Regions from separate parts of the Pseudoalteromonas sp. MB41 genome, predicted to be linked through region 1. Evidence: predicted binding sites of a transcription regulator. Region 1 holds the regulator's gene; each other region holds the start of a gene.
What was found. The regulator sigma-54, encoded in region 1, starts transcription at its own class of promoters, with help from an activator protein. The targets are predictions, from matches to a motif close to GTTGGCACGNNNNTNGNNT.
Positions count from the first base shown of each region.

Region 1 (11,011 bases):
CCTTCACCAATCACGCCTTGATCAGCAATAATAATGACATGATCAGCAATACTGAGTACTTCTGTCACATCGTGCGTCACAATTAATGAAGATAAACCTAACACTTGGTTTAATGACTTTATCAACTTAACCAGCACCCCCATTGAAATTGGGTCTTGGCCAGCGAATGGCTCATCATACATGATAAGTTCGGGGTCAAGCGCAATAGAGCGCGCTAACGCCGCACGGCGTGCCATTCCTCCAGATAACTCTGAAGGCATTAAGTCTTGCGCACCACGCAAACCAACCGCTTGTAATTTCATGAGCACGACAAGGCGAATAAGATCTTCACTAAGTTGAGTATGTTCACGCAAAGGAAAAGCGATATTGTCAAATACAGACATATCGGTAAATAAAGCGCCGCTTTGAAACAGCATACTCATTTTGGTTCGGGCAGCGTACAGCTCCTTGCGCGACATGCTTGGAATACTGTTACCCTCAAATAAAATGTCACCAGAATCAGGCTTAAGTTGACCGCCAATTAAACGCAACATGGTGGTTTTACCAATGCCGCTGGGTCCCATGATAGCGGTTATTTTGCCTTTCGGAATGTTAAAACTCATATTTTTATATATGATTCTATCGCCCCGTGAAAAGGTTACATCCTTGATTTCTACTATTGATTGCGACAAGTCGCTCTCCATAACTTTTTTCACTAGTTCTGCCATTTTAAGGGTTTTTTAGTCAAGATGGAAAAAACAAATCGTAAAATTTTGTAATATTTACTATCAAATGAATCTAAGACTAATAACGTATGGCTTAACCCCCGCTTAAATTAAGATTGTAACAACACCGCCCTTAATCATTGCCAGCTCATTCTTTTACTTATACTTTCAGGTTCGGTTTTGTTACTATTTGCAGTCATCTGTTTAAGTAATATTGGCGTATCACAATGGTGACTTCTTTTGTCATTTTAATTATTGGTTTTGCAGCACTCGTTTGGAGTGCCGATCGTTTTGTTTATGGGGCAGCCGCGCTGGCAAAAAATATGGGGATCCCCACCCTAATTATCGGTTTAACGGTTGTGGCTATGGGGTCATCAGCACCTGAAATGATGGTGTCGGCATCTGCAGCACTTGCAAACAAAACAGATACCGCTGTCGGAAACGCTATTGGCTCTAATATTACCAACATTCTGCTTGTACTGGGAGTCACGGCCCTATTACGTCCTCTGTCTGTTTCTTCAATGACGCTAAAACGCGAAATGCCACTTGTTTTAATCGTATCGATTGGCGCGTGGTATGTATTTTCAGACAACTATTTTTCATTCGCCGAAGGGATTGCTTTAATACTTGCTTTTGCCGTATTTATTGCCGGGTTAGTGATCATTTCATTGCGAGCAAAAAATCAAGATGACCCTTTTGTTAGTGAAGCCTGTGAAGATGTACCCGATAATGTCAGCACGCGTTCGGCTGTATTATGGCTTGTGGTCGGCATGATTTTGCTACCAATTAGCTCACACTTTCTAGTGGGTTCGGCGGTTGATATTGCCAAATATTTTGGTCTTTCTGATCTGGTTATTGGTTTAACAATTATTGCTATTGGTACCAGTTTACCTGAGCTTGCTGCCTGTATTGCAGGTGTCTTAAAAAATGAAGACGATTTAGCACTGGGCAACATTGTTGGCTCAAATATTTTTAATTTGCTGGCTGTACTGCCACTGGCAGGTATTATTAATCCATCGGTTATCGACCCATCAGCCGCTAACCGCGATGCACTTATTATGATAGCGGCCACCATTGTGTTAATTGCCATGTCATTGAACTTAAAAGGTACACGTCGTATCAATAGAATTGAAGGTGGCTTTTTGTTAGTCGCATTTATTGCATATCAAGGCTATATTTTCAGCCAAATAGGATAATCAATGACGCAACATAGCTTTATCGCGCAAGGCAAGCGCGTACTCGAAATTGAAGCGCAAGCATTAAAAGAAATTGATCAATACATTGACCAGCATTTCAATAATGCCTGTCAATTAATGTTCCAATGTACTGGGCGAATTATCGTTATTGGCATGGGCAAGTCAGGCCACGTAGGTAATAAAATTGCTGCCACACTCGCCAGCACAGGAACACCTGCATTTTTTGTTCACCCAGGTGAAGCAAGCCACGGTGACCTTGGTATGATTACCCGTGATGACGTGGTTATGTGCATTTCAAATTCAGGGGAAACGAGCGAAGTTGTCAGTATTATTCCTGTCATTAAGCGCATTGGCGCAAAAATGATTTCGCTAACAGGTAACCCAGACTCAACAATGGCCACGCTTTCTGACGTACATGTGTGTATTAAAGTAAGCAAAGAAGCGTGCCCACTAGGCCTTGCGCCAACAGCCAGCACAACGGCAACGCTAGTCATGGGCGATGCAATGGCTGTAGCACTGCTTGAGACAAGAGGCTTTACAGCAGACGATTTTGCACTTTCTCACCCGGGCGGAAGCTTAGGAAAACGTTTATTACTTTGTCTTAGTGATGTTATGCACGCAGGTGAGGCCACTCCCATTGTTAATGAATCGCAAAGTATCAAAGATGCATTAATTGAAATGTCGGCTAAAGGCCTCGGTATGACTGCAATTGTTGGTGATGACAACACACTATCGGGACTTTTTACTGATGGTGATTTACGTCGTATTTTAGAGCAACGAGTTGATATTCACAGCACCGCAATTAGCCAAGTAATGACTCGCTCATGCACAACTGCACACGCTGATATGCTGGCCGCAGAAGCGCTTAATATTATGGAACGTAAACGTATTAATGGTTTGATTGTAATCGACAAAAGCAACACCCCCATTGGCGCGCTTAACATGCAAGACCTTTTAAAAGCAGGAGTACTTTAAGCATGACATTTGCTGAGCTTTACCAACCAGTGAGCACAGACGTGAGTCAACGTGCTCAAAAAATAAAACTGCTTATTTGTGATATTGATGGTGTTTTTTCAGATGGCCGTATTTATTTAGGCAATCAAGGCGAAGAGCTTAAAGCTTTCAATACAAAAGATGGATTCGGCATTAAAGCCCTTATCAATAGTGGTTTTCAGGTGGCCGTAATCACGGGACGCCATTCACAAATAGTTCAGCAGCGAATGACTAGCCTTACGGTACAACATATTTATCAGGGCCAAGAGAATAAGCTCATTGCTTATCAAGAGTTAAAAGATAAACTTAGCTTAACAGATGAGCAAATTGCCTATATTGGTGACGATGGTCCAGACTTACCGGTTATGGAAAAAGTCGGATTTGCCGTTGCTGTTAATGATGCTCATCCATTAATCAAAAAACTGGCTCATTACACCACTCTGTTACCTGGTGGCTTTGGAGCTGTGCGTGAACTAACTGATTTATTAATGCTAGAAAATGGCAAACCGCTAACTAGCGATGGAACGAGCGCATGAATATAGCCCGTATTTTACTAAGTATTGTTTTTGTTTGTAGCATGGTTTGGTTATGGTATCCGTACTTTAATCAACCGACAAACACAGTGCTCAGTGAAGACGAGATTATCGCTACACCTGATTACACCGCAATCGCATTAAAGCAAACAGCCTATGATGATCAAGGTAAAATCAGTCATAAAGTGGCCGCTGCTAAAATGGAGCTGTATCAACAGCTCGGGTTTACCTTTTTTGAGCAACCCATTTTCACCATTTACGGTGATCAGCAAGTTTGGCAAGTAAAAGCCAAAGAAGCCACGTTATATGAAAACGATCAGCTTGTATTCGAAGGGGATGTGGTTGCTAAAAACCTTACCCATAATGGCATGATCGAAGATATTAAAGCTGAGAACATTAACATCGACATTGACAAAATGACCATGTTTTCTAAGCAACCTGTCACGCTGACAGGACCGAATTTAAAAATTACCGGTAAAGGTTTAAAAGCCGATTTAAAAGCCGAAATTGTTGAGTTAACTAACCATACACGAACCATATACTATGACCAATAAACTTAAGAAATTACTCCTGATCCCAAGCTTATTGATTGCGTTTTCTGGCGCAGCTGCTGAGCAGGCTGGCACACCAATCAGCATTAGCTCTGATCGCCAAGAAGGTCAGCTAAAAAATGGCATTGGTATCTTCGAAGATAATGTCGAGATCATACATGGTAACCGTCGTATTACAGCGGACCGACTCGAAGCACATGCAGGTGAAGTTGAAGGCACGGTTGAATTAATTATTGCCACAGGAAAGCCCGCTTACTTTGAAGAAAAACAAGCTGACGGCACTATTATGAGCGCCAGTGCTGAAGAAGTTCGTTACGATGTTGCTAAACGCTTATTAACACTCGTTGGCAATGCACAAGTGACTCAAGCAGGCCAAAAAGTCAGTGCCAAGAGCATTACATACGATATGGAACAGCAACTGATAAGTGCCGAGAAAGATGAAAACTCGACCGATCGTGTACACACTATTTTAGTGCCTGTTGATAACAAAAAGAACGATGAAGGCCAGCCATGAGCACACTAAAAGCAGAGCTATTAGCTAAGAGCTATAAAGGTCGCCAAGTTGTAAAAAATGTAGGCCTTGAGGTAGAAGCTGGCAGCATTGTCGGTTTACTTGGGCCAAATGGCGCAGGTAAAACAACCACCTTTTACATGATTGTGGGATTAGTGCCCAGTGACAAAGGTAAAATAAGCATTGATGATAACGACATCACCTTATTGCCAATGCACAGCCGCGCTCGCTTAGGTATTGGCTATTTGCCACAAGAATCATCGATTTTTAGAAAACTGACCGTTTATCAAAACTTAATGGCCATTTTAGAGACCCGTAAAGATCTCAATAAACAAGGCCGCGAAGAAACACTCAACAGCTTACTTGATGAATTTAGCATTCAACACATTCGTGACAGCCAAGGTATGGCATTGTCAGGGGGTGAACGCCGTCGTGTTGAAATAGCACGCGCACTGGCCGCTGACCCTAAATTTATTTTGCTCGATGAGCCTTTTGCTGGTGTTGATCCTATTTCAGTGTTAGATATAAAGAAAATTATCGAGCACTTAAAAAATCGTGGTATTGGTGTATTAATTACTGACCACAATGTGAGAGAAACCCTTGATGTTTGTGAAAAAGCCTACATTGTTTCTCATGGGGAGCTAATTGCATCAGGTACACCTGAACATGTGTTAGCCGACCAAACTGTACGCGATGTGTATCTAGGCGAGCAATTCAGGCTTTAAATACGCCACCGACTAGAGCATCTGCTAGACTTATAACAATGACAATAAATCAAATAAATAGTTAACGGCATCGTGCTATTGTTTGATAAGACTAAAAAGGATTGTTAGGGATACATGAGGCAATCATTACAGCTGCGCATGGGCCAGCAACTTACAATGACTCCACAACTGCAACAGGCTATCCGTTTGTTGCAGCTCAGTACATTGGATCTCCAGCAAGAAATTCAAGAAGCGTTAGACTCTAACCCTTTGCTTGAAGTTGAAGAAGCAGATTATGCAGAAGAGAGTATTGGCAAGAACGAGCAAAAAGCCGAATCTGACGATACCCAACTAAGCGCGTCGGCTGACGAAGCTGCGAGCGAGTACGAGCAAGAAAGCAGTGATGCCCTCAACAAAGACACCGTAAGTGACGACTTAGCAATGGATGTTACGTGGGATGAGTACATGAGTGCTGCCCCATCAAGTTCCTCAGGTCCAATGCCTGAAGATGAATCAATTTACCAAGGCGCATCAACCGAAACTCTCCACGAATACCTAATGTGGCAGTTACAACTGACTCCATTCAGCCCAACAGACGAAGCGATTGCCGTTGCGATTGTTGAGGCAATTGATGATTCGGGTATTTTAACCGTAAGCTGCGAAGACATTGTTGAAAGCTTCAATCAAAATAACGATGAAGAAGAAATCGAACTTGATGAAGTCGAAGCTGTCCTAAAAAGAATCCAATTATTCGATCCTGTCGGTATTGGCGCACGTAGTTTACAAGAATGTTTGTGTATTCAATTACGCCAATTCGATGTTGACACCCCCTATTTAGCTGAAACTAAAATGGTGTTATCAGAACATATTGAATTATTAGCGAGTCGTGACTATCGCACTTTGATGAAAAAGACTAAGCTTAAAGAAAGTGAGCTGAAAGAAGTCATGACATTGATCCACAGCTTAAATCCAAAGCCTGCGGATACAATTGTTAGAGAAGAATCTGAATACGTGATACCCGATGTATCCGTAAAAAAAATAAAAGGCCGTTGGGTAGTTGAACTAAACCCAGACTGCATGCCGAAAATCAGAGTGAATAGCCACTATGCGGCGATGTCACGTTCTGTAAAATCAAGCAGTGATAGCCAATTTATTCGCTCTCATTTACAAGAAGCAAAATGGTTTATTAAAAGCTTAGAAAGCCGTAATGACACGTTATTAAAAGTGACTAACTGTATTGTTCAACAACAACAGGCTTTCTTTGAACATGGTCCTGAGGCCATGAAACCCATGGTATTAAATGATGTCGCGGAAATGGTCGAAATGCATGAATCAACAATTTCGCGAGTAACAACACAAAAATACATGCATACCCCGCGGGGAATTTTTGAGTTGAAATATTTCTTCTCCAGCCATGTAAGCACTGAAAATGGGGGTGAGTGTTCATCTACGGCAATTCGCGCTTTAATCAAAAAGCTAATCGCCGCAGAAAACACAGCTAAACCATTGAGTGATAGCAAAATTGCAGATATATTGGCTGAGCAAGGAATTAAAGTAGCTAGACGGACAATAGCAAAATATCGAGAGTCTCTAGCAATACCTCCGTCGAATCAGCGTAAGAGTCTGATTTAGACGTTTTACATAGAAGGAAAATGCTTATGCAACTAAATTTAACTGGTCGTCATGTAGAAATCACAGATTCATTAAGAGACTATGTAAACACCAAGTTTGCGAAACTAGAAAGGCATTTTGACCACATTAATAATGTTCATGTCATTCTAGATGTAGAAAAACTAAGCCAAAAAGCAGAAGCAACTTTACATGTAAACGGAGGCGAGTTATTTGCCTCTACTGAACACCAAGATATGTATGCAGCCATCGACTCGTTAATCGATAAACTTGATCGTCAAGTAATTAAACACAAAGAGAAATTAGCTCGACACTAAATTATGAAACTTAGTTCACTTACTAACCAGGACTGCAGCAAAGCTGCGGTCCTTTTTAATAGCAAAAAAAGAATTCTCGAATTTATCAGCGAACTGGCTCATGAGCAGCTCCCTCATTTATCTCAGCAAGATATACTCAATGCCCTATTGAACAGAGAAAAATTGGGCAGCACGGGTATTGGCCGAGGTATTGCGATTCCACATGGTCGTATGAGCGGTGCAGATCAGCCACACGCATTTGTAATTGTGAGTGAGTCACCTATAAATTTTGACGCAATTGATAATCGTCCAGTGGATATTTTTGTCGCACTCATCGTACCAGATGGTGACTGTCAACTTCATCTAAAGACCTTATCAACAATTGCTGATAGACTTAAAGACAAAGAATTTTGTAAACAGCTACGCAGTGCTAAAACAGATAGTGATCTGTTTAAAGTCATTGCATCAGAGGCATAAATGGAATTAATTATTATCAGCGGTCGCTCTGGTTCAGGTAAATCGGTCGCTTTACGAGTACTTGAAGACTTAGGCTATTACTGCGTTGATAATATTCCTGTAAACCTACTTCCTTCGTTAGTACGCAGTGTGTCAGATAATTACGACAAAATTGCTGTAAGTATCGATGTGCGTAACCTGCCGAAAGAACAGCAAGAATTTAACGATATTCTTGAGTATTTACCGGGCTTTGCAAAACCCACGTTGTTTTATTTAGATAGTGATGATCAAACACTGATCAAACGGTTCTCTGAAACACGCCGCTTACACCCATTATCGATTGACTCGCTGCCGCTTGATTTAGCGATTAAACAAGAAAAAGTATTACTGGATGTATTGATCACCCGTGCCGATTTTATGATTGATACGACCGATCTCAGCGTGCATCAGCTTGCCGAATCTATTCGCGAAAAAATACTGGGTAAAAAAGACAAAAAGCTCATTATTACTTTTATGTCGTTTGGCTTTAAGCACGGCATTCCAAAAGAAGCTGATTACGTATTTGATGCTCGCTTTTTACCGAATCCACACTGGGAACCGGATCTAAAACCACTGACAGGCTTAGACCAACCAGTAAAAGATTACCTTGCTAGTCACAGCATAGTGCAAAAGTTTACATGGCAAATTCAAACCTTTGTACAAACATGGCTCCCTCACCTAGAGCGAAATAATCGCAGTTATTTAACCATTGCGATTGGCTGCACAGGTGGACAACATCGCTCAGTTTACTTAGCGCAAACCATTGGTGAGAGCTTTTCGAAAAGTCACGCAAACGTGAAAATACGCCACCGCGAGCAAGATACCCAATAGGCAACGACGATGCATGCTGAAGACACTTTTTTAATCCAAAATAAGCTAGGTTTACATGCACGAGCAGCCACGGTTTTAGCACAACTTGCACTGCAATTCGATGCTAAAATAACCCTTTACCAAGACGATAAAGAAGCCGAAGGCGATAGTGTATTAGCCTTAATGTTACTCGAAAGCAGCCAAGGCAAAGAAGTCCGTGTGGTGTGTGAAGGCCCCGATGCTGACGCAGCACTCAATGCAATAGGCGAATTAATTGCACAACGCTTTCATGAACAAGAATAGCATTTGCTAAGCCTTGACTGTTTACGTTAAACTTGCATTGGGTATTTAAAATTCCTGTTAAATATCCTACTTTTATATCGCTCGCTTCTCAAAATACATTTTTCTTAGTAAATTTATCTCAGTGCGGCGATATCCCTGCAAATACTAAATTTAGCAACTATGCTGTATTTGCTGAGTCAGATTTTAAGCTATTTTTTCAGTTGTAAGGACGCCAATGCCAGAAGCCTTTGAACAAGATTACCCGCTACAACAACTAAAACAGGTGACCAAGTCACTCAATAGTGGTCAATTTGTTCAAGTGCGCGGCATGTTAGCAAAAACAGCACCGTGTGATACCGCACTCCTTTTAGAATCATCCCCGCATAAAATTCGCCGTATGCTTTGGCAGCTGGTAGACCCTGATGTGCGTGGTGACGTATTAGAAGAGCTCTCAGAAGATGTACGTTTAGGCATTATTGCCCAAATGGAACCTGAGCACATTGCTGCCGCAACCGAAGACATGGACGACGATGATTTAGGTGAGGTTCTTCGTAGCCTACCTGATACAGTCTACCAAGACGTTGTCGGCGCCATGGACTCGCAAGATAGAGAAAGAGCCACCCAAGCCCTGTCTTATCAAGAGCGCTCAGCTGGTGCCTTGATGAACAGCGATACGGTAACCATTCGCCCAGACGTCACACTAGATGTTGTTTTACGCTACCTGCGTTTACGCGGCGATTTACCTGAAGGCACCGATGATTTATACGTCGTTGATAAACATAATTGCTTTTTAGGGGCATTATCTTTAACGACGTTGTTGACCAATCCCTCAGATAAAGTGGTTCGCGACCTGATGGATGAAGACTGTGAATCTATTTTAATATCGATGGATGAAAGCGACGTGGCACAATTATTCGAACGCCATAACTGGATTTCAGCCCCCGTTGTAGATGATAACGCGCACCTACTAGGGCGTATTACCATCGATGATATCGTTGACGTTATCCGTGAAGATGCCGAACATAGCTTATTAAGCTTAGCGGGTCTTGATGATGAAGAAGATACTTTTGCTCCCGTATTGAAAAGCTCACAGCGCCGCTCTATTTGGCTGGGAGTCAACTTATTAACTGCTTTACTCGCTGCAATAGTCGCTAGTTTTTTCGAGAATACATTAGCTATCTTACCTATTCTTGCTGTACTAAATGGTATTGTTCCCTCAATGGGAGGCGTAGCAGGCAGCCAAACGCTTACACTTGTTATTCGTGGTATTGCTGTTGGCCATATAAACCAAACTAACCAACGCTTTTTATTACTCAAAGAGCTCGCTATCGGCGCGCTAAACGGGGTAATTTGGTCTATTTTAATTGCGGGTGTTGTCGCGCTGTGGCAGTGGGACTTTAAACTCGGTGCGGTGCTTGCCTTTGCTATGTTCATGAATTTAGTGGCAGCCGGTATTGCAGGGGCCAGTATTCCGCTTATTTTAAAGAGAATGAAAATTGACCCTGCATTAGCAGGCAGCGTAGTGCTTACGACGGTGACAGATATAGTGGGTATTTTTGCCTTTTTAGGCACTGCGACTTGGTTACTTATTTAAACTAAAAACGGCCCTTGTGGGCCGTTTTGCTTTGTATAATCTATGTTGCTCATTGCTTATTTTTACCAACACGCGGTTTGGTGTTCGCCTTCTTAAATTGGCTAAAACCTGTGTGGCGGGTTAGTGCAGCTCGGCCTGTGCGCCCTTTCCCTTTAGCGGCCTTTTCATTGCGCCCTTCCTCAGGAACTAAACAATGAGGGCCTTTACCAATGAGATTCGCTTTACCCATTTTTTTAAGAGCTTCACGGATCATCGGCCAACCAGCCGGATCATGGTAACGCAAAATTGCCTTATGCAGACGACGCTGACGTGCCCCTTTTGGAACAGGTACTTGCTCCGTGTTATTTTTAATATTACGCAACGAGTTCATCTCGGTATGATAGATTGTCGTCGCATTCGCCATGGGTGAAGGATAAAAGTTCTGAACTTGATCAAGCTTAAAGTCATTCGATTTTAACCACAGCGCCATATTCACCATGTCTTCATCTTTGGTGCCTGGGTGAGCTGAGATGAAATACGGGATCAAATACTGCTTTTTACCTGCCTCTTTCGAGTATTTATCAAACAACTCTTTAAACTTGTCGTAAGCGCCCATACCTGGCTTCATCATTTTCGATAACGGGCCATCTTCGGTGTGTTCCGGTGCTATTTTCAAGTAACCACCAACATGGTGAGTGACCAGCTCTTTAACATAGCGAGGGTCTTCAACGGCT
Region 1 is NZ_JAJJZF010000013.1:30,280-41,290, forward strand. It holds gene LPA49_RS13265 (ATP-binding cassette domain-containing protein) at 1-683, opposite strand, end outside; gene LPA49_RS13270 (calcium/sodium antiporter) at 932-1,900, shown strand; gene LPA49_RS13275 (KpsF/GutQ family sugar-phosphate isomerase) at 1,904-2,875, shown strand; gene kdsC (3-deoxy-manno-octulosonate-8-phosphatase KdsC) at 2,878-3,429, shown strand; gene lptC (LPS export ABC transporter periplasmic protein LptC) at 3,426-3,980, shown strand; gene lptA (lipopolysaccharide transport periplasmic protein LptA) at 3,970-4,491, shown strand; gene lptB (LPS export ABC transporter ATP-binding protein) at 4,488-5,213, shown strand; gene LPA49_RS13300 (RNA polymerase factor sigma-54) at 5,328-6,824, shown strand; gene hpf (ribosome hibernation promoting factor) at 6,851-7,138, shown strand; gene ptsN (PTS IIA-like nitrogen regulatory protein PtsN) at 7,142-7,594, shown strand; gene rapZ (RNase adapter RapZ) at 7,595-8,443, shown strand; gene LPA49_RS13320 (HPr family phosphocarrier protein) at 8,453-8,725, shown strand; gene mgtE (magnesium transporter) at 8,940-10,298, shown strand; gene LPA49_RS13330 (YgiQ family radical SAM protein) at 10,348-11,011, opposite strand, start outside.

Region 2 (11,011 bases), on a different contig from region 1:
CTGCAGCAGGGCTTGGCGTGGCTGTTCATGGAAAACCGAAAGTTGTTGAGCAAGCACAAACAGCCATTAATGAAGGCTCGTTACTTCAAGTCAGTTACTTGCTCACAATTCCATTAGATTACACGCTTTAACCACGTTTTCTTGCGCTTATTCATTTCGATTTTGAGTGTTTCATCAATATCAAAATGCGTAAGCGCTTCATCACTAATATCAATTAAATCACCCACACCTGCCACGGCCCACAGCGCTTCTTCAAGATCTTTCGCTTTATGTAAGGCATACTGACTTATATATTTGAGTTCGTTTGATAAATAATCAATATCAGGGCGCCCTGTACGTGATACATATAAACGAAACACAAACATGAGGTCATTTCTCAGCGCTTTTTTTACAAACAAAGTCTGGGGTTTGTAGTCATCTTCACTAATGCACCGACTCGTAATCGCGTCGCTGATTGAAGGTTGGCGAGGGTCAAAACGAATAAATAAGGTAAAAGCAAGCGGCGGGTCTTGGCGGCTACGATCTTTTATGAGTGGTGTAATGACTTCGGTGATTTGCTGCGTTGATAAAATCCCTTCAATACTGGTGTTTTCGTTTAAGAGCGCAAAGTTTTGCAGTAATACATGTAATGGGCTCGGATATAAACCCTGACCAATTGCACCGGCTTTAAAATGCGCTGCTTCTTTGTGTAAATAGAACGGAAATTGGCAAACACTTTTGGTTACCATATTTCTGAGTGCCGTTGAAAGACCCGGTATTTTAGGCGACTCTTCACACACCCTTAACTTATCTTTATTGTTTTCAATCAGTACCGTAAAGAACTTAATCGCCATATGTGGTAAGTCTGTAATACGGTGAACTTTTAGATTAACCGTGGTGAGTGACTTACTAATCGCCATGACTTCGTAAGCAAGGCTCGATAAATCATGTTTTTTGGTAATTTTTTGTAAATCAGGCAAGCTAATATTAATTATGTCGCCTTTTTTAAACTCAACAGGTTTATCACACTCGATTTGTAATCCCATAACTGACAAGTCGCGGGTATGGCCTGTGATAATCTGCTCGTGATGATTTATGGCGATAGCTGTCTTGTACAAATAGCGCTTGTGCGCTCTTAAATTTACATATTCAAGGGCTACGGGCTCTAGGTGTGGCGGTGTTTTATGTTTGCTATGGCCAAATTGTTTTAGTTGATTAATCGCGTTTTTATCAAATGTTAATTGTTTATAAGAGTGCTGCTCATAGGGCGTACCAATGGCCGTTAAGATCAGTAAATATTTAACGTCTTTGATCAACCCTTGCACGCGAGGTGAGGGCGGTTTGTTCAACTTTTCAATGTCTTTCCCTGCACTACTGGGCAGTGACAACGGAATATACGAATCTTCAGGGTGACTTGGCATCAATTGCAACTTAAAACATTGCCAGCTGTCTTTTTGACTACCAAACCCTAAAAATAAATTTTTAAGCTGAGGCTGGCTTTCAAGCTCACTACGCGTGGCAGAGTAGTAATACACTTTACCAGCAACAACATGCGTGAAAGTATAAAGGTACTCTTCTTTTACTGCCTCTGGTGAGCTTAATAAGTGGCCTATACGTTGTTGGTTAATAATACTGTATAAGCAAGACAGCTTGCGCTCGTCACAAAAATAACGCTGAATAAAAATATTATTTTCAGTTGTTAAGGCAAGGCTTGGGTATAGCTTGTCACCTTGTAAGCTTAAAAAGGTATAAAGAGAGGTCACACGCGGAATGTAATATTGTTCATAGCCTTTTGACACAACCGCATCGAGCGTATTGTCTAGGTTAACTTTATAACGACGCTTATTGCCGTGGATAAAGCTTTCTAAAAACTCATCAAACTTTTCGTTGTTTTCAATAAAGGTGCGTTTTAGGCGAACATGATTGTATTCGCGTGATACTTTTTCAATCGCGACGACTTCGTACTGAATTCCGTTTTTTAAACCTAACTCAAAATCTTGTTCAAGGCCGACTAGGCGCAGGCCTATAAGTTGACCTTTTTTTAACTTGTAGCGTGGCGCGAGCTTTATCTTTGCACCACTGAGTGAGATATCAGATGTTGTTGCGGCTACTTTGCTGTCTTTATCAAACTCAACAGTGATTTTGATAGAGTAATTCATCCGCTCTTCACGACGGCTTTCGTAGGAGGCAAATTTTATCACTTTGGCTGATAACTGACTGTCGTTATCGTCTTCAGTAAGAGCTTGTTCGGCCGCTTTCTTTTGCATGACACGATGGTTGTTTTCAGTGTTCATCACCGCTTCATAGACAGCAAGGGTGTAACCGCCATGGCGTTTAATAGCCTGTTCAAACACTTCGATGGCAGTATCGTCCATAAAGTGTTGTTTACCTTCGTATTCGTATGGTTTTACTTGACCCGTTACTTGCCCACGTAAATCAATAAACCGTGCAACAGGCTGAGATAAACGCGACATCTCCATTTTGATCAAAAACTGCTCAGGCTTAGTTAAGCCCGCTGTTTTTGATTTAAACAGTTTGTCGAATTTTGGGGTGCCTAAATACGCCTTTAGCTCTTCAACTAGGCTTTCATATTTAAGCAGAATGTCTTCAGCCATTTATAAAACCATCAACGTCTATTAAAAAAAGTAGGTATACTAGTCGGCAATTACGCAGTAAAAACACAAACAGTAGTCACTTTTTTATTTTATTAATTATTGTTATAAGTATTTGCCAAATAAATGGCAAGCACTGTTAAGTTTTATTTGTAAGCAAAAACTATGCCCTAAAGCGGTTCTTTATTTAACAGTGTGTTGAATAAAGAGCTGGAGTAAGAGGTTTTAGTTACAACGAGTTATCTTTTTGTGATTATAAACTTACTATACATTAATTGTGTTAAGTGTCAGTTTTTAATAACAAGTTAGTCACAAATTAGCGACCTAAATAGGTAAGGCCGAATGGCAAAATCAGCAAAAATCGAATTTGTCTGCACAGAGTGCGGCATGAACTATCAGCGCTGGCAAGGACAGTGTAAGTGCGGTGCATGGAACACGCTAGCAGAATTTAAGCCCTCAGCCGGACAGTCAAAACAAGCGGCAAGCCGTGCCGTGGTTGCAGGCTACGCAGGCGGTGTTGGCGGCGGCTCAAAAAAAATTAATGAAGTCGAAACCGCCGAAGCAGAAAAACGCTTAACCGACATTGGTGAGTTAGACCGTGTATTAAGTGGCGGTGTGACCACCGGTTCCGTAAATATTATTTCGGGCGATCCAGGGGCTGGAAAAACGACATTATTGTCAGATTTAATTGCTCGCATGTCGAAAGTGATGCCGTCACTTTATTGTACGGCAGAAGAGTCATTATCGCAGTTTAAAAACCGTGTAAACCGACTGCGTTTAGATTATAACCCTGATGAGCTTTATTTACTGTCAGAAACCAGCGTTGAAGCAATTATTGAAGAGCTTGATAAGAACAAGATTAAGTTTGCGGTGATCGATTCAATTCAAGCGGTTGTGACAGAAGCCGCTAATGGCAGCCCAGGCTCTCCTTCACAAGTTAAAAGTGCAGCACAAGCACTCACTCAATATTGTAAGCAAAATGACGTCACCATGTTCATTATTGCTCACGTAAATAAAAACAACGAAATCGCAGGCCCGCAAACCTTAGTGCATATTGTTGATGCGCTGCTGCATATTGATACCAACGATGGGCAAATTCGTACCTTACGTGCCAATAAAAACCGTTTTGGCGATATTGATACCGTCGGTATTTTTAGAATGTGTGAGCGCGGTATGCTCAGTGTTGACAACCCAAGCGAAATATTTTTATCGGGATCAAGCACCGAATCGCCGGGATCGGCTATTACATGTATTCGTAAAGGTAATCGTAATTTATTGTTAGAGATTCAGTGCTTAACCACAGAAACCGAGGCTGAGTTTCCGCAGCGAGTGTGTGTTGGTTTAAATATGAATCGTATCAAAATGCTCACAGGGATTTTGCGTAAACACACCAAGACTAAAATTTTTCATGACACGTTTTTTAATATTGTCGGTGGCCTAAAAATTGATGAGTCTGAAACCTGTATCGACTTAGCATTAGTTACGGCATTGTTGAGTAGTTTGAATGAATTTGTTGTGCCAAGAACCACCTGTATTATGGGCGAATTAAGCTTAAATGGTGACGTTAGGCCCATCGACAGTGGGGTGCCGCGAGTAAAAGAAGCCGCTCAGCATGGTTTCACTGAAATTTTTATTCCATATCGTAACTACCATAAATCAATGGAAGGATTGGGCGCAAAAATTACACCTGTTAAAACAGTGCATGAGTTACTGTCTTTAATAAACTAGTTGTAATTTGATAGACTATAAAAAACACCAATCAAAGGAAATAAAATGAAAAAGTTAGTAATTGCAGCCGTTGTTGCTGCAGCTGTAGGTGGCGTCGTTTACGCAAACTATACAGCAACACAGGAAGTGAAAAAGGTTGTTGATAAGCAACTAAGCGCTTTATCAAGCCAAAGTGGTGTAGATATCACTTACAGCGATATTTCAGCAAGCGTGTTCAGTAGCAGCATGCAGTTGTCTGGTATAAATGTGCAAAGCATTGAAGGCGATGAAACCATTGCCACTATCGACAATATTGAAGTGACGGGTTACGAAGTTGATGCGATCCCACCCCACACGGGCTTCGTGATGACAAATTTCCGCTTTAGTGATGAGTTTTTATCGCAACTTCCAGACAGTGCGAATAATAAGCTTGCCGCAACGAGTTACAACGTGAATTCATCGCTTGATTACAACAAAGAGTCAGGTGATAGCAAGTTTGCGCTTAACGTGAAGGCAAGCGAAGTGGCTGATGTACGTTTTAATCTTGGTTTAGCAAATTCAACGGCGTTGATGGAAGCATCTTTATCAATCAGCCAAGCACAAAATGCTGCGAATGGGGCTGAGCTCACTTTAGAGCAACAACTACAGCAACAATCAAAAATGATGGCGGCAATGAGCCAATTAGAGCCGCGCAGTATCGAGCTTGAAATCAACGACGACGGTGAACTTAAAACTGTTGTCGAAAGCTTCTTAAAAGCGCAAGGCATGACACTTGATGACCTTGAGCAAGTTGTGGCAATGCAATTACAACAAGCTCCTGTAAGTGCGGAGTTAGACACTGCGATTAAAAACTTTGCCAGTGGTTTATCAAAATTGTCTTTATCGGCACGCCTACCTGAAGGCAAGTCGATGATGCAAATCAACCAGCAAATCATGATGCTGGTTGGTCAGCCTGAAGAGCTTGCGAAATTTATTAATTTAAAAGCGAGTGGTGAATAACCCGCTGACCGCAGCCGTGCGTTAGCTTCAATAACCTTAAAGTGTTCAACTCTCTAGTTTGCTCACTTTAAGGTTATTTTTTACATGCCTTACACCCTGACTGTGTTCTAAGAACTTTTGTGCCAGCGCACGTTGAAACCCCGTTTCCGTTGAACCTAATAATTCAATCGTATCGCCATTTACAATAACCTGTAAGTTTTCAATTTTAAAATTGCGGTTATTCGTTAGTTTCTTTAAAGCCACTTGCTGTAATCGCGGTTGCGCCGAAGTACTGGTTGTTAAAACATGGGTGTTGGCACTGACTTGTGTGGCGCAAGCCAATAAAAAAAGACAGCTAAATAAGGTTACGACAACAGATAATTTGAAACGGCTCATACAATTCCCTCGCAATAATGACAGATTGAACTCTGTATGAACAATTACAAATTCTGTTCCAATTTTAGTTTGTTGATTTTTATAGGTTTTATTTTTTTGAAGAAACTGTATGTGAAGTAATTACACATAGTTCAGTAAAAAAGACACGGCAAATAACAGCGATAAAAATGCCGAGACAGGCTCGGCATTTTTATTAACAAGGCTTATTAAGCACGCACTACTTTTTCTTTTTTGGTTTTGCCTTTTTCTTCGCTTTGATCTTTGCTGGATCTTTTTTCTTTTTAGAAGGGATTTTTGCTTCTTTGTGTTGCGGCTCTATCCCTTTGATTACTCGACGCTTTAGTTTTTGTTCGATGTAACGCTCAACTTTGCCTAAAATGGCAACGTCATGCGCTTCGATAAATGAAATCGCGATTCCTTTTTTGCCTGCACGACCAGTACGTCCAATACGGTGAACGTATATATCTGCGGTGCGAGGCATATCAAAGTTAATCACATGGCTGATATCTGCCACGTCAATACCACGGGCAGCCACATCGGTTGCTACCAATATTTTATTGCGGCCAGAATGGAAGTTCTCCATTGCTTTCATGCGTTTATCTTGTGGCATTTCACCACGTAACCAAGCAACGCGCAGTCCTTCGTTATTTAACGCACCAATTAATGATTCTAGGCGTTCACGGGTCTTAACGAACACTATCGCTTTATGGATATCATCGCCGTTTAAGATATCGACTAACATTTTAAGCTTGTGGTTGTAGTCGTCGGCTAAGTGAACCCACTGGTGGATCTTTGCTTTTTCTTTACGCGACGATTCTGCTTCTAGTAGCGCAGGATCATTTAAAATACGCTCAGCGAAAAGCTCAACACTGTCACCTTCAAGTGTGGCTGAAAATAGAAAACATTGACGACGATTTCTGGCTTCATCACAAATACGCAGCATTTCTTTACGAAAGCCCATATCGAGCATGCGGTCGGCTTCGTCTAAAATAAGCATTTCGACATTTTCAGCATGGAAGTTCTCGGTTTCGAGGTATTCCATTAAGCGCCCAGGTGTCGCGATAAGAATGTCGTTATTGTTCTCAAAAATTTCTTTGTGCGTTCCATAGTTAATGCCGCCCGTCACGACACCTATTTTAAGGTGTGTTTGCTCAGCAAGCTGTTCACAATGCTCATGGATTTGATAAGCAAGCTCGCGAGTAGGAGTCATGATAAGTACGCGGGCAAAACCAGGGTCACGACGAGGGAAATCAAGCAAGTATTGAATAGCTGGGATCAAAAACGCGGCTGTTTTACCGGTACCTGTGGGTGCAGATGCCAAAATATCGCGCCCTTGTAATGCTTCAGGGATCGCTTGTTGTTGAATGCTGGTTGGCGTATCAAAACCCATTTTATTAATGGCATTTAACAGCTTGTTATCGATATCAAATTCAGAAAATTGCATAGAGTGACATAAATAGAGGACAATTGGCGTTAATTATACGCGCTATCCAGCTGTTGGTGAATGAAAAGGTGAAAAAATGTCAGGTTTTGTGTTTAAACAGTTTTCGATAGGGCAAACTCACACTGCAATGAAAGTTTCAACAGATGGGATTTTGTTGGGTGCATGGGCACATGTAAGCGATGCTGCACGAATTGTTGATATTGGCACAGGCACCGGGTTGCTTGCTTTAATGGCAAAACAACGTGCGCCGAAGGCGGTTGTTAACGCTATCGAAATAGAGGCTAACGCGTGTATTGATGCTCGCGCTAATTTTGCTAATAGCCCTTGGCCTGACATTATGCTTTATCAAGGGGCTGTGCAGTCTTTTAAAGCAGCAACCCCCTTTGATGCAATTATCACTAATCCACCTTATTTCAATGCCAGCCTTAAAGGCGATAATGCAGCACGCAATACAGCGCGCCACACCGATGGATTGAGTTTTAGCGAATTAATCAAAGCGTGTAGTGCGCTGAGTCATGCACATACTCTGCTCAATGTGATACTGCCTTGTCCTGAGGCCGAGCAATTTATTGCCATTGCAGAGCAAGAAGGCTGGTATTTAAACCACCTGTGTTTAGTTAAAACAACCGAGAAAAAAGCACCCAGTCGCAGTTTAATGTTATTTAGTCAGGTTGCAGCCCCTTTAACGACAACACATTTAACGATTCATGCAAACAGTGGCGCGTATAGTGCTGAATATAGTGCGCTATGCAAGGACTTTTATTTGAAAATGTGACGCATACCAGCCATTAATAGTCCGTCATCACTTTACTCTAAAAGGTCGTATTTGCTATTCACTGATGCTCGATTGTAGGCCATCTTCGCTTACTAATAATGTATAAGAATGTCCATATGAGGCATGACAAATGGCAACTGATTCATCAACACGCTTACCTTCATCATTCAGTCGAGAGACTTTAATATCATCTGCGCAGTCATCAGTGTGATACCACGTACTTAATTGATTTTGATATAGGTTAACTATTTGATTCTCTATTTTTAAGCGAATGTTTTCGGTGGCAAGAAAGCGGACGGCAAAAAAGCCCTCTTTGTTACTTTGAGTCTGTTTTATGAGCGTTAAACGCAGCTTTTCTCCACTTTGCCAGGCGACAAAATGGTAAGGCTGGTCGTTGTCCACTTGATACATTTGCTCTGCGAAGTTGCTCGCTTCACTGTGATCTTCTACATAAAATGAAATACGGCGTCGTTCATTGTGAAGGTGTGTTATATCAACAGGTAATGAATCTGATGCGAGCGTGTCTACATAATATTGCGCATCACTGACTTCTCTTGCGTTACCAAACAGGTCGGTATTTGCCATGGAGTAGTCAACCTCTAAGGCGGTGGTGTTTATCAATGTATACTTGTTCTCATACATCTGGTTGCCAAAATCATGACTTTCCTCGACTTCTAATTCCTCACACCCTACAAGCAGCGTTGTTGCAAAGAGTAAAAATAGCGCATTTTTCATTGTTTATCCTTTTACTAATGAAGCTGCCGTATGGTTCCAATTCGCAAAAAATGCTTAATTATTTTGAGGGATTAAACCGGTTGCGACCTGTTTTAAAGATTGCTGATTTACGACTGCATGGATGCAGAGCAATGCAGGAGCAATTGCCGAGAACAACTAAATAACGAAACCTTTGCCTTGTTTTCAACGAGGTTTTATCGCCCCAAAATAGCGCACTTAATTAAGCGAATTGGTATGGCATATTGATGCGTTGATTGTACCTCTATTTTGCACTTAATTGCACGGGAGGTTGCAGCTGCATTACTTCATCAAGTTGAATTTGTTGAACATGCTCAAGCTCAAGCAAGGCATCTAAGACTGCTTTTGTGTGCTGTTTTTCTATTTCAGCACTGCAAAAATCAATGATACTAAAACGGCGTTTTATCAATAAGCCATCGATATCAGGTAAAGGATCTTTGGTTTCTATTAGCACGCGTGTGGCAGGGCAGGGGTCGGCATACCCAGAGCGCATTAATTTGTTTAAGTTAAATAAATTATCGTCGAGTTTACCAAGCTCTACGGCGGTTTTAGCGCTATGCGGAATAAATAATGACTCACCAAAGCGGTTTGTTTTAATCTCGCCATCTGCTTTAATTGGGGTGACTTGATTATTGTCGAAGCTGACAATATCTCCGGTAAGTAACGTATATTGACTCATTGTGTTCCCTCGCAATGTGTTGTCTTTTTCTGATCATAGCAAAATGGTGTGTTTTACCAAGCCCTGATATAGTAATAAGGCCTTAAATTTTATGCGAGTATTTTATGTTACGACTCACAATCGCTTTATCAGCCCTTTTATTTTCTCAATTAAGCGTCGCTGCAATGAGCCCTGTCGGGCTTTGGAAAACCATTGACGAAGAAACCAATGAAGCTAAATCTTTGGTACGCATTCGTGAGCAAAACGGTGTACTTATTGGTGAAGTTGAAAAAATTCTTAACCCAGCCAAACAAGATGCAATATGTGATGCATGTAAAGGCGATAAAAAAAATAAGCCAATTTTGGGAATGGCCATTATCGATGGCGCGAAAGAAGCGGGCGATGGCAGTTGGCAAGACGGTGAAATTCTTGACCCTAATAATGGCAAAACCTACACCTTAAAGCTCACCCCTAAAGAACAGGGAAAAGTGCTTGAAGTACGCGGTTATATCGCCTTTTTCTACCGCAACCAATACTGGCAGCGTGTTGAATAGCCTGACATTAAAACGCCAAGCAATGCTTGGCGTTTTAATAAATAAATGGGTTATGCAGCAATTCACTTAATTAGGGAGTGAATATTACAGGGTCTCGCTGTATTCAGTCATCACCTGCTCAACCCAATTAGCAATACGTTCATCGCTGAGTTCATATTGGCTGTCTTCATCAAGTGCCAATCCAACAAAGTGTTTACCCTCATTTGTGAGAGCTTTTGACGCTTCAAATTCATAGCTTTCATCGTTAGGCCATAGACCTAAGAAGGTAATATCTTGATGGCAAATTTCGTCGTGTAGCATACCCAAAGCATCTTGAAACCACTGGCCATAACCTTGCTGATCGCCCATGCCAAAAAGGGCCACGGTTTTACCGTTTAGATTCACCTCTTTGATGTCGTCCCAAATAGATTCCCAATCTTCTTGTAACTCACCAAAATCCCACGTTGAAATGCCGAAGATAACGAAATCGAATTGTTCTGCATTTTTTAATGGCTCATCTTTGATATTGTGTAAGCTGACAACATCTTGCCCGATAATATCGCGAATTTTCTCTGCCGCTATTTCTGTATAGCAAGTAGTAGAACCATAAAATAAACCAATCTGCATCGTATTTATCACCGTCTATTTGCTTGATATGATAGTTACTCAAGCTGCTTTTAGTATCTATCTTCCTGTAGTTTGATACTATTTTACCGTAAGGCTTTTTTAATTGATACCTTGATAAGGATGACAATACGCGTGGCTGAAAATAATTTCACAGCTGAAAAAGTAGCAATAACGTCAAACAATGCCGAACATTTAGAGCTGTTTTTAGATATTTTGTACCTTGAGCAAGGGGTCAGTGAAAACACATTGATGGCATATCGCAGCGATCTTGATAAGTTTTGTCAGTTTTTAAAAGACAAAGATCTACTGGCTGTCAGCAGTGAAGATATTGAAGCATACTTGGCATACCGAGTTGATTTAGGGCTTAAATCACGCAGCACTGCGCGCAGCATCAGTGCGCTTAAACGTTTTTACCAATACTTTGTACGTGAAAAAGCCATTGCTGATTCGCCAATGCTGAATATTGCACAGCCAAAAGCAGGGCAGTCATTACCCAAAACTCTGTCTGAGGCTGAGGTTGAAGCACTACTCGCTGCGCCTAATATTGAA
Region 2 is NZ_JAJJZF010000023.1:28,613-39,623, reverse strand. It holds gene serB (phosphoserine phosphatase SerB) at 1-131, shown strand, start outside; gene LPA49_RS17710 (PilZ domain-containing protein) at 114-2,594, opposite strand; gene radA (DNA repair protein RadA) at 2,934-4,319, shown strand; gene LPA49_RS17700 (hypothetical protein) at 4,365-5,297, shown strand; gene LPA49_RS17695 (BON domain-containing protein) at 5,343-5,672, opposite strand; gene srmB (ATP-dependent RNA helicase SrmB) at 5,890-7,116, opposite strand; gene LPA49_RS17685 (tRNA1(Val) (adenine(37)-N6)-methyltransferase) at 7,193-7,891, shown strand; gene LPA49_RS17680 (hypothetical protein) at 7,946-8,626, opposite strand; gene LPA49_RS17675 (hypothetical protein) at 8,889-9,323, opposite strand; gene LPA49_RS17670 (DUF2147 domain-containing protein) at 9,488-9,856, shown strand; gene fldB (flavodoxin FldB) at 9,941-10,462, opposite strand; gene xerD (site-specific tyrosine recombinase XerD) at 10,583-11,011, shown strand, end outside.
Region 2: the regulator sigma-54 is predicted to act here: its motif matches at 5,717-5,735, upstream of LPA49_RS17695 (BON domain-containing protein).

Region 3 (11,011 bases), on a different contig from region 1:
TCTTCAACAAATTTTGCTTTGCCATCGGCGTTTTCAAGGCCCTTACAAATGCTATCTTGTAGGGCCATTAGGTATGTTTTTACGTGTTGGAGTAGCTCGCTTTGCATGTTTATCCTCTGAATACTTTGCCGGTCATTGCATCTTTAATCACACTAGGTTGACTATTGCCACCGAGTGGCTCATCGACATAAAAATCAACACGATCAGCGAACTCACTTTTAGCGTGCGTAATACTCATCACTGTAGGCTGGCCGGTTAAGTTTGCGCTGGTTGAAACCATTGGTTTACCAAACTGCTGGCAAAGGGCTTTAACAGTTGGATGATTAGTGACACGTACAGCAATACTATCAAACTGGCCTGTTAACCACTTAGGTGTCTCTTTTGCCGCTGGCATGACCCATGTAATTGCACCCGGCCACTGCGAAAAAATATCAGCACGTTTATCCATCGGGATCTTAGCATCATCAACATACTTTAATAACTGACCATAATTATCAGCAATTAAAATTAAGCCTTTTTCAACGGGGCGTTGTTTGATTGCTAGTAGCTTTTCTACAGCAGCTTGATTATCAGGGTCACAGCCAAGACCGAATACTGCTTCGGTTGGGTAAACAATCACACCGCCTTGTTGTAATGCATCAATGGCATTGGCAGGTTGAGCAACAGGATCAGACAAAGAAACTCTCCTAATTTAAGCAAATAACGAGTGTATTAAGATTCTATAAGCTTGTGCATACACGACTTCTGAGGGCATTGTAGCACAACACCCGAGGCCATTTTCTTTTCAGTCATAACAGGCCACTGGCACGCTGGGCAGACCTGAGCAACGGGTTTATGGTTCAGTGTGTATTTACATCGAGGGTAGCAGTCACAGGAATAAAAGGTCTTGCCAAATTTATTGCTACGCGCAACCAACTGCCCTTTTTTACACTTAGGGCACGCGGGCAAAGTGGGTGCATCGTCAGCATCTTCATCATGCGCTATGTAGTGACAGTCAGGGTAACCTGTACACCCTATAAACATACCGTAACGACCATTCTTGATCACAAGTGGTCTAGTACACTCGGGACATGCACTGTCTTCGAGTACTTTAATTTGCTGGCTGTCATGATGAGCAAGTGGGCGAATATAGTCGCATTTAGGGTAACTGGCGCACCCTAAAAATGGGCCTGATTTAGAGTGTCGCATAACCAATTCAGAACCACATTTAGGGCAAACCTCATACTCTTTTTCTAACGCATGTTTATCTGCAGAAAAAAGAGAATGGTCGATTTTACTCATAAGATTCCTGTGAGGCTGGCTAATTTTCGCTTAATATACCCAAACTCAGCAAAGATACAAGCAAAGTCGAAAGCGACGAGCCACCATGCTCTGCCAGCGGCAATGCATTAATGAAGCACGTCGGCTGGTTCGTCAAAGATCAGGTCTTCCATTTGCGCATATGCTTGCTCTGAGCCGGGCACATTAAATAGCACCATTAACACCACCCATTTTAAATCTTCTAAATGGATAAATGGTTTATCAAGGGCGCACAATCTATCAATAACCATTTCACGGGTTATTGTATTGATGACACCGATTTGCTCAATAAACATTAAGAAGCCTCGGCATTCTGTGCTCAACATTTGGCATTCGCTATCTGTGTAGATGCGCGTAGCATGTTGTGGCTGCGCATTTAAATAAGGGCACACATCACTTTGTTGCAGATCTGCGAGCTGCTCAAGCCAATCAAGTGCTTTGTAGATTTCAGGTTTGTTAAAACCAGCACGCACCAACTCATCGGTGAGCTCGTTTTCTTCCGTGAAGATTTCAGCTTCGCTATGGATATAGTTTTCAAAAAGATACATGAGGATGTCAAACATATTTATGTCCTCCAAGTCTTATATAACCATCTAGCACTCGTTCGACTTTATCGGCGAGCTCTAGGTCAAGTAACCGAGCTTGTACTTCATCGATTGGTAGTTGGCTGCGTTGAGTTATTACATCCACGCTGGTTACCTCAAACCCTATACTTTTGAACACTGGGCAGTCGAGTTCATCTGCAATAGGCTGTTCTATATTATATAGACTGTTTTCACAAAAAAAGCTCACTTCATCAAGAATGTCACTCACATTTTCAACTAATTTAGCACCTTGCTTAATTAAAAAGTGACTCGCCTCTGAGAGAGGGTTCTTAATTGACCCCGGTACTGCAAACACTTCTTTATTTTGCTCCAAGGCATAACGCACAGTGACTAAAGAGCCGCTTTTTATTTGCGCTTCTACAATTAATACCCCTAATGACAAACCAGAGATAATGCGATTACGACGCGGAAAATTTGTCGCATTGGCAGCGGTTCCTGGCAAAAACTCCGACACCAACAAGCCGCGTTCTGCCACGTGCTTAGTTAATAATTTATGACGTTTAGGGTAGGCAATATCAAGCCCCGTCCCAAGCACTGCAATTGTATTACCACTTCCCGCTAAAGCCCCTTTATGCGCTGCTCCATCAATCCCCAGCGCCATACCCGACGTTATCGTCATACCGAGTAATGACAACTGATGCGCAAACTCAGCGGCAATCTCTGACCCCGTAGGCGTTGCATTGCGACTGCCCACTATTGCTATTTGTGGCGACGATAATAATGCAACGTTACCCAAACAAAATAACAGTAAAGGCGCACTGGCAATGTGTTTCAATAAAGGCGGATAGCAATCATCAAAGTAACAAATTACAGTTAATTGCTGTTGCTTAATAAGGGTTTGGTAATGTTCAACCTGATGCCAATCGGTATTGGTGAGGTTATTAGCTTGGCTTTGTGTTAAGCCTAAACTCTGCAATTGTGCGTTAGTCAGAGCGAAGAGTTCACTCAGTTCGTGTTTTTGGCTTAGCGCTATAAGGGTTTTAACCCCTATCCCTTTACATAAATAAAAGGCAAGCCAGTGAGCTAGCTTGCCTGAATACTGTTCCATGCTCCCTCCTTAGAGCGTCCTCAGAGGAGTTAGTTTATGACTGCATAATCTCCAACTCTAATAGGATGCTGATTTTTTACAATCAGTGCATAACTGACGGTATCGTAAACCTTAAATACCATTAGCTCACCGACTTTCTCCTTTGGCATATGCCATACTTTACTGTCTTCGTCCGCCTCTACACCTAAAAAGTCATTCGTATCAGTGATTAACTTTTCAAGGCTGGTTGAATCTTCGCGATAGCGCGGACCATTTGCGCCATCAAACACTTCTGGAGACTGACGTTGAATATCAAGTACAAAACCAGGTTTAACTTGGTCTGACCCTAAATTTAGCACAACAATATCCATTGTACTAAATTCACGAAGTTCAGTGGCAGACGAAATAATTGTGCCATTCATTGTGGTATCAGGGCGTTTCATTGTGAAGTATGCCGGCAGCAATTGACCATCCATTGCTGGCATCAAGAAATCATTTGGTCTAATTTCTTGTTTAATCAACTCAATTTTCACTGAAGCCGGGATCCCATTAGCAACATCACCGCTTCTAAATGCACGCACAATGGCGACCAACTCTGCTTTATTAGCCAACACTTCTTGTGAAGTCGGGTCAATTAACTCAGAGCCTTTACGATATACTGCATACGCTTCATTTAGGTTTAAGTCCCCTTTTACGTACAGAATATGATCCATCGTGTTCATTTTAGTATTAACGCTGGCACCTAAGATATACGGTTTTTCAGCAATCACATCCGCGCTAATAGCCTGCTCATAACTTAAGTAAGGACGCAATAATTCCAGGGGTAAAGTCGGTACGGCTTGCTTACCTTTCGGAGTTATTCGCCCTTCAGGAGACAGCTTTTTATAGCGCGCATTCTTCACGAGACGCGGATTTCCATCTTTATCGTAGATTAAAGTGAGCGCATCACCGGGGTAGATTAAATGTGGATTAGCAATTTGCGGATTCATTTGCCATAAATCAGGCCATTGCCATGGTTCATTGAGATACACGCCAGAAATGTCCCAAAGCGTATCACCCTTTTTCACAACATATTGTTTTGGAGCATCTTTTTTTATTGTTAACACATCAGCAGATGCTGTAAAAGCGCAGCTAATGGCTAACATAGCCGCAACTAATGGATGTCTCATTTGGCTTCCTTGTGTTGTTTTTAGATTATTATCAACCAAAACCTGTTAAAGGTGAACACGAATGGCTAAAATAAGAGCATACAATACCCTAAATGAATCACAAGTGTAAAAGGTAACTATGGCTAGGTTAGAAGTTTTAAGATTTCCGGATGAGCGTTTACGTACAATCGCGAAAGAAGTACCAGAAGTAAACGACGAAGTTCGTCAAATCGTCAAAGATATGCTTGAAACGATGTATGACGAAAACGGTATCGGCTTAGCAGCTACGCAAGTAGATATCCACCAGCGAATCGTGGTCATCGATGTCTCTGAAGAACGTGACCAACCACTGGTATTAATTAATCCAGAAATAACTCAAAAAGATGGCTCAACAGTGAGCGAAGAAGGTTGTTTATCTGTTCCTTATTCATATGCGAAAGTTGACCGTGCAGAAACAGTCACTGTTAAAGCGCTTAACGAACATGGCGAAGCATTCAGTTTAGATGCTGATGAATTACTGGCTATTTGTATTCAGCATGAGCTTGATCATCTTAAAGGCACCCTGTTTATTGATTATTTATCGCCATTAAAGCGCCAACGTATCCGTAAAAAGCTTGAAAAAGAAGCAAAGCTCGCTGCTAAATAATAAGTTTATCGATAGGAATTTCTGTGACACAACCATTACGCATTATTTTTGCTGGTACGCCAGACTTTGCTGCGCGCCATTTACAAGCACTGATTGATTCAGAGCATGACATTGTTGGCGTGTACAGCCAACCAGACCGCCCTGCGGGTCGCGGTAAAAAACTAAAAGCAAGCGAAGTAAAAGAGCTGGCTGTTGCTCATAATTTGCCCGTTTTTCAACCTGAGTCTCTTAAGTCAGATGAGGCGCTCGCTGAGCTACAAACCCTTAACGCCGACATCATGATTGTGGTCGCGTATGGCTTATTGCTACCTAAAGCAGTTTTAGAGACACCTCGCCTTGGTTGCTTAAATGTTCATGGTTCGATTTTACCGCGTTGGCGCGGTGCAGCACCGATTCAACGTGCAATTTGGGCTGGCGACAGTGAAACTGGCGTAACCATAATGCAGATGGATGAAGGCTTAGATACCGGCGATATGCTCCATATTAGTCGCTGTCCAATCGATAGCGCAGAAACCAGCAGTTCACTTTACGACAAGCTTGCGGCACTTGGACCTGATGCGCTCATTAGTACGATAAACCGCCTTGCTGCCGGTGAGATAGTACCTGAAAAACAAGATGACAATCTTGCCAATTATGCGAAAAAACTCTCTAAAGACGAAGCAAACATTGATTGGACCCAGGACGCAGCACAAATTGAGCGTAATATTCGCGCCTTTAATCCATGGCCTGTTTGCTTTACCCAAATGGCAGGTCAAACGGTAAAGATTTGGCAGGCTGAAATCGTCTCTCACACCGCTGAAGCAGGTAAAATTATCGCCGCTGATAAGCAAGGTATTACCGTTGCCTGCGGTCAAGATGCTCTTAAGATCACCCTACTTCAACCTCAAGGCAAAAAACCAATGGCAGTCAGCGACTTTTTAAATGGCCGCAGCGACTGGGTTGAACCTGGCTCAGTATTAGGGCAAAACAATGAGTAATGTTAGAGCACTTGCTGCTGAAACTCTGTATAACGTGGTTGATAAAGGTGCATCGTTAAACCAAGAATTGCCCTTTGCAAGCCAAGGTTTATCGCCAAAAGATAAAGCCTTACTACAACAAATTTGCTACGGTGTGCTGCGTTATTTACCTAGCCTCGAAAATTACTGTCAGCAACTTTTAGATCAACCGCTAAAAGGCAAGCGCCGTATTTTCCAGTTCTTGCTGTATGTGGGCATTTACCAACTTCAGCATATGCGTGTTCCACCGCATGCTGCTATCAGTGAAACCGTTAATGCATTACAACAAATGCGTGCGCTAGGTTTAAAAGGCTTAATTAACGCTATTTTACGAAGTTTCCAACGTGAACAAGCCGAGCTTGAAGAAAAAGCCAAGCAAATCCCTGTTTGCCAATACAACCACCCAGGGTGGTTTATTAAGCACGTTACGGCAGCCTACCCTGATAACTGGCAAGATATTCTTGAAGCAAACCAACAACAAGCTCCAATGTGGTTACGTGTAAATCAAGCACAATATAGCACGCAAGAATACAGCGACATGCTCAAAGCAAATGACATTGAACACAGCCTCAATGCTGATTTTCCAGATGGTATTAAACTTGCCAAGCCATGCGATGTATTTTCTTTACCTGAGTTTGAAACAGGTGCATGCTCTGTTCAAGATGCGGCGGCGCAGTTAGCAGCACGTTTTTTAGATCCACAAGATGATGAGCTGATTCTTGATGCCTGTGCAGCGCCAGGCGGTAAAACCTGCCATATTTTGGAGCTTGCTGATGCCGATGTATTAGCACTAGATAGCGACAGTGAACGCTTAGAGCGTGTAAAGCAAAATTTAGTACGTATTGGCCTTGCCGCTGATTTGCAGTGTGCCGATGCATCACAGCCGCATATTTGGTGGGACGAAAAGCAGTTCGATCGAATTTTACTTGATGTGCCTTGTTCTGCCACCGGTGTTATTCGTCGCCACCCTGATATTAAATGGTTGCGTAGAGCATCAGATATTGAAGACCTTGCACACTTACAAGGTGATATTCTCAACAGTATCTGGCCTCTGCTTAAACCGGGTGGTACGTTAGTGTATGCAACCTGCTCAGTGTTACCACAAGAAAATCAGCAACAAGTTGCCACGTTTCTTGCTAACAACAGCAATGCAGAGCATATACCACTGCATGAAAACGATACTCCAACGTTACCTGGCTTGCAATTGCTACCGGGTGAGAGCGATGGTTTCTACTATGCAAAGCTAGTTAAAAAACATTCATAAGAATACACTATGAAAATAATCATACTCGGTGCCGGACAAGTCGGCGGCACATTAGCAGAAAACCTCGTTGGTGAGCAAAACGAGATCACAGTGGTTGATATCGACGGTAACCGCTTACGCGAGCTGCAAGATAAGTACGATCTACAGGGGGTTACTGGTCACAGTGCTCACCCAGATGTGCTGCGTCGCGCAGGCGCAGAAGACGCCGATATGATTATTGCGGTAACCAGTTCAGATGAAGTGAACATGGTTGCCTGCCAAGTCGCCTACAGTATTTTTAATACGCCCACCAAAATTGCGCGTATTCGCTCAGAGCAATACTTAAAGTACCGCGAAAAGCTGTTCCATAATGACGACTTACCGGTTGATCACTACATTGCTCCAGAAGCCTTAGTGACTAAATATATTCGTCGATTAATAGACTATCCGGGTGCTTTACAAGTGCTGCAGTTCGCTGATGGTATGTTATCACTGGTTGCAGTAAAAGCTTACTATGGTGGCTTATTAGTTGGGTATGCACTGTCGGCATTGAAAGAACATATTCCCAATGTAGAAACCCGTGTAGCAGCAATTTACCGACAAGGTAAAGCAATTAAACCACTCGGCACAACCGTGATTGAGGCTGACGATGAAGTGTTCTTTATCGCCGCAACAAAACATATTCGTGCTGTCATGAACGAACTTCAAAAACTTGAACGCTCATACAAGAAAATCATGATTGCAGGTGGGGGTAATATTGGTGCAGGCTTGGCGCGCTCACTAGAAAAAAATCACAGTGTTAAACTTCTTGAGCGTAATAAAGAACGTGCGGCACAGCTCTCTGAGTTACTCGACAATACCGTTGTATTCTGTGGTGACGCCTCTGATCAAGAACTGCTCTCAGAAGAGCACATTGAACAAGTTGATGTGTTCATTGCTGTTACAAACGACGACGAAGCAAACATTATGTCGGCCATGCTTGCTAAACGCATGGGCGCACAAAAAACCATGGTGCTGATCCAACGCGGCGCCTATGTTGACCTCGTTCAAGGCGGTGAAATAGATATTGCCATTTCACCACAACAAGCGACTATCTCAGCTCTGTTAACGCATGTTCGCCGCGGTGATATCGTTAACGTTTATTCATTACGTAAAGGCGCAGCTGAAGCAATTGAAGCCGTAGCCCATGGCGATGAACATACATCGAAAGTTGTTGGCCGCGCGATTGCCGATATCAAGCTACCCGCAGGCACCACTATTGGTGCAATTGTGCGTAATGACGATGTACTCATTGCTCATGATGATACGGTGATTCAGTCGGGTGACCATGTGATCATGTTCCTAATCGACAAGAAACACATCACGGTTGTTGAAAAGCTGTTCCAAGTTAGCGCTATTTTCTTATAGACCAAAAACATGAAAATAAAAAAGCAGCCATGACGGCTGCTTTACGACTCTTGAAGTGAAAGTAGTTAACCAGAGTCTCTGGTTACGAACCTATTGAATCTGTGCGAACTCTTCTTTTGAAAGCTCTCCGTTACCATCGCTATCAAGCTCAGGAAATAGTTTTTCAAGCTGCATATTTACAGATGCTTCTTCTTTGCTGATCACGCCATCGCCGTTGGTATCAAATGTAGAAAAACTGACGCCTTGAGCAAACGTTGCTGATGACGTTGCTAATGCTAAAATAGCCAATGTTGTGTTGATGTGTTTCATAATAACTGCCTCAAAATTTGAAAAGAGTGAAGTCCGTTTCTGAGATCCCTGTTTAGTGGAAATTGGCTTTGTTACTCGGCCGCTGAAAATTCTGTTTCAGTCAGTACGCCATCACCATCGACATCCAGTGTTTTAAATTGTGACATGATTTTTGCGTCGACTGATGCTTCACTTTTGCTTATCACACCATCGCCATCTACATCCAATGTATCAAAGTCAGTGGCAGCAAAAACAGCTGAAGAAGATGCAAGTGCAATTAGGGCTAGTGTTTTATTTACTGTCTTCATAATCATATTCCTTCAATATTTAACTAAAAAAGTGTTAGCTGATCACACGCTCCTGGTTGTTCTTTGTCATGGATTCCCTTATCCATTTAGGCTGTCTTTGGCAGCTCAGAACTAATCAGCTAGATAACTTGGCTTGCTTAATTTCATTAAGCTTTTGAAAATTCTTGTTTTGATAACTCACCGTTACCGTCAGTGTCTAATTCGCTAAACTTACTCATTAGCTCTGCATCAACGGATGCTTCGCTTTGGCTAATAACGCCATTGCCATCAACGTCTAGCGTTTCGAAATCGCTCATCGCAAATGCGGCTGATGAAGAGATAAGTGCCACAAGGGCTAATGTTTTATTTACTGTGTTCATAATGTAATCCTTCAAATAGTAGCTTTAAGTAAGAAGTCCTTTTCAATGTGTCCTTACACTGAAATTATGCTTTCGCGAACTCTTCTTTTGATAGTTCGCCATTACCGTCGGTATCAAGCTCTTTAAACTGGCTCATTAACGGTGAGCTTACAGATGCTTCGCTTTTACTGATTGCTCCATCGCCATCGACATCTAGCGTTTCAAAATCCACCGCTGCAAATGCAGTTGATGAAGCGACAAGGGCAATAAGTGCACATGTTTTGTGTAACGTTTTCATAATCACTATTCCTTCAATGTTGTCTAAACTGCGATAGAGGACTAATTCCTAAATCAACTTTCTCTGTGTTCGCTTTAACTATTTCAACTTCAATGCCAAAGTTTAAAAAACACTATAAATCATGAGGTTAAGTTTGTTTTTTAGTAAATTAGGGGAAAACTGGCTGTTATTTTGTTGCTTTTTAGCAACAAGCAATGAGGTGAGAAAATTTTTTATCTATTAATCAATAAGTTAAAAAAGCAAAAACAGAGACATCTGCCGTTTTTTGTCACTAAAACAGAGAAAATATTGCGTGTGGGGGCTAAACCGTAGATGAATGGCAACACGCCTCAAAAAAAATAAAAATATTTTTAACGCTTAATCATCTGATTTAAATGGGTTTTATATATTTATATCGATTATTTTTGATTAATTTTTAGAGAAAAAGTGAAAAACAGTCATTTTGTTGCAAAATGGCGAATCAATGCTCGTTAACTCGTTATCTCTAATACCGAAAGGTCTATGAGGTGCTCTTTCATAAAGACGTTCATTTCATTTTCACTGGTATTGAGCTGCACACCAAACTGATAGCCCGACTCTCGTTTGCGGACTCTGCATACCTTGCCTGTAAATTCACGTTTACTGAGCACCACCTGACACGCTTGTGCTTTCAAATGACTAAGGTCGGCCTCGCTGTTAATCTCAAATTGCACACCGGCAAGTGAAATGTCTTTAATTACGCCTTCATATACTTGTTCATCTATAACAAGCTTGGCGGGAAACAAAGTGGGGATCCGCGCTTCGCTGCGCAAGCTAAAGAGTTGTACTTGTTGGGGAAAATGTAAAAATATCAATCGACAAGGGTGTGAAGCAACGGCTTTTATCTGCTGACGAAATGCAATAACCTGCCCACCCCCGCTTTCTAAAACAGCCCGAACAATCACCATAACCCCCTCTTTGATAAAGTCACCCGCATTCGGCAAACGTTTTACAGGGGGATAGTTAAGTATGATGTACTGCTCGTTAAGTAAGCCAATAAATTCAATTTTGACACGCTTACTTTCTGTCGCAGTTATTATTTCAACATCGACCACACTCCCTGCGGGTATATAGGTTAGTTTTTCTAAATTAAGTTGCTGCTGCGTTTTTGGCATTGTTTCTCTACTCCTTGAAAAATAACCAAATAAAACCTTAACCGCGCCAGAATGTTGGGGTAAATAAAACTAATAAAGTGAATATTTCAAGACGACCAAACACCATCGCGATTGTTAACAACCACTTTGCCGTATCAGATATCGCGCCATAATGCGCCGCGACTTCACCCAAACCTGGGCCTAAGTTGTTTAAACACGCCGCCGTCGCTGAAAAAGCACTTATATTGTCCATGCCTGTGCCCATTAAGGCCAGCATGATAATAACAAAAACCAGTG
Region 3 is NZ_JAJJZF010000027.1:45,336-56,346, reverse strand. It holds gene hemF (oxygen-dependent coproporphyrinogen oxidase) at 1-107, opposite strand, end outside; gene LPA49_RS19000 (L-threonylcarbamoyladenylate synthase) at 110-676, opposite strand; gene LPA49_RS18995 (type I DNA topoisomerase) at 712-1,281, opposite strand; gene LPA49_RS18990 (DUF494 family protein) at 1,389-1,862, opposite strand; gene dprA (DNA-processing protein DprA) at 1,855-2,952, opposite strand; gene LPA49_RS18980 (LysM peptidoglycan-binding domain-containing protein) at 2,982-4,100, opposite strand; gene def (peptide deformylase) at 4,219-4,725, shown strand; gene fmt (methionyl-tRNA formyltransferase) at 4,749-5,702, shown strand; gene rsmB (16S rRNA (cytosine(967)-C(5))-methyltransferase RsmB) at 5,695-6,984, shown strand; gene trkA (Trk system potassium transporter TrkA) at 6,994-8,370, shown strand; gene LPA49_RS18955 (EF-hand domain-containing protein) at 8,461-8,679, opposite strand; gene LPA49_RS18950 (calmodulin) at 8,751-8,966, opposite strand; gene LPA49_RS18945 (calmodulin) at 9,113-9,325, opposite strand; gene LPA49_RS18940 (EF-hand domain-containing protein) at 9,390-9,602, opposite strand; gene LPA49_RS18935 (flagellar brake protein) at 10,073-10,735, opposite strand; gene LPA49_RS18930 (TrkH family potassium uptake protein) at 10,773-11,011, opposite strand, start outside.
Region 3: the regulator sigma-54 is predicted to act here: its motif matches at 9,684-9,702, upstream of LPA49_RS18940 (EF-hand domain-containing protein).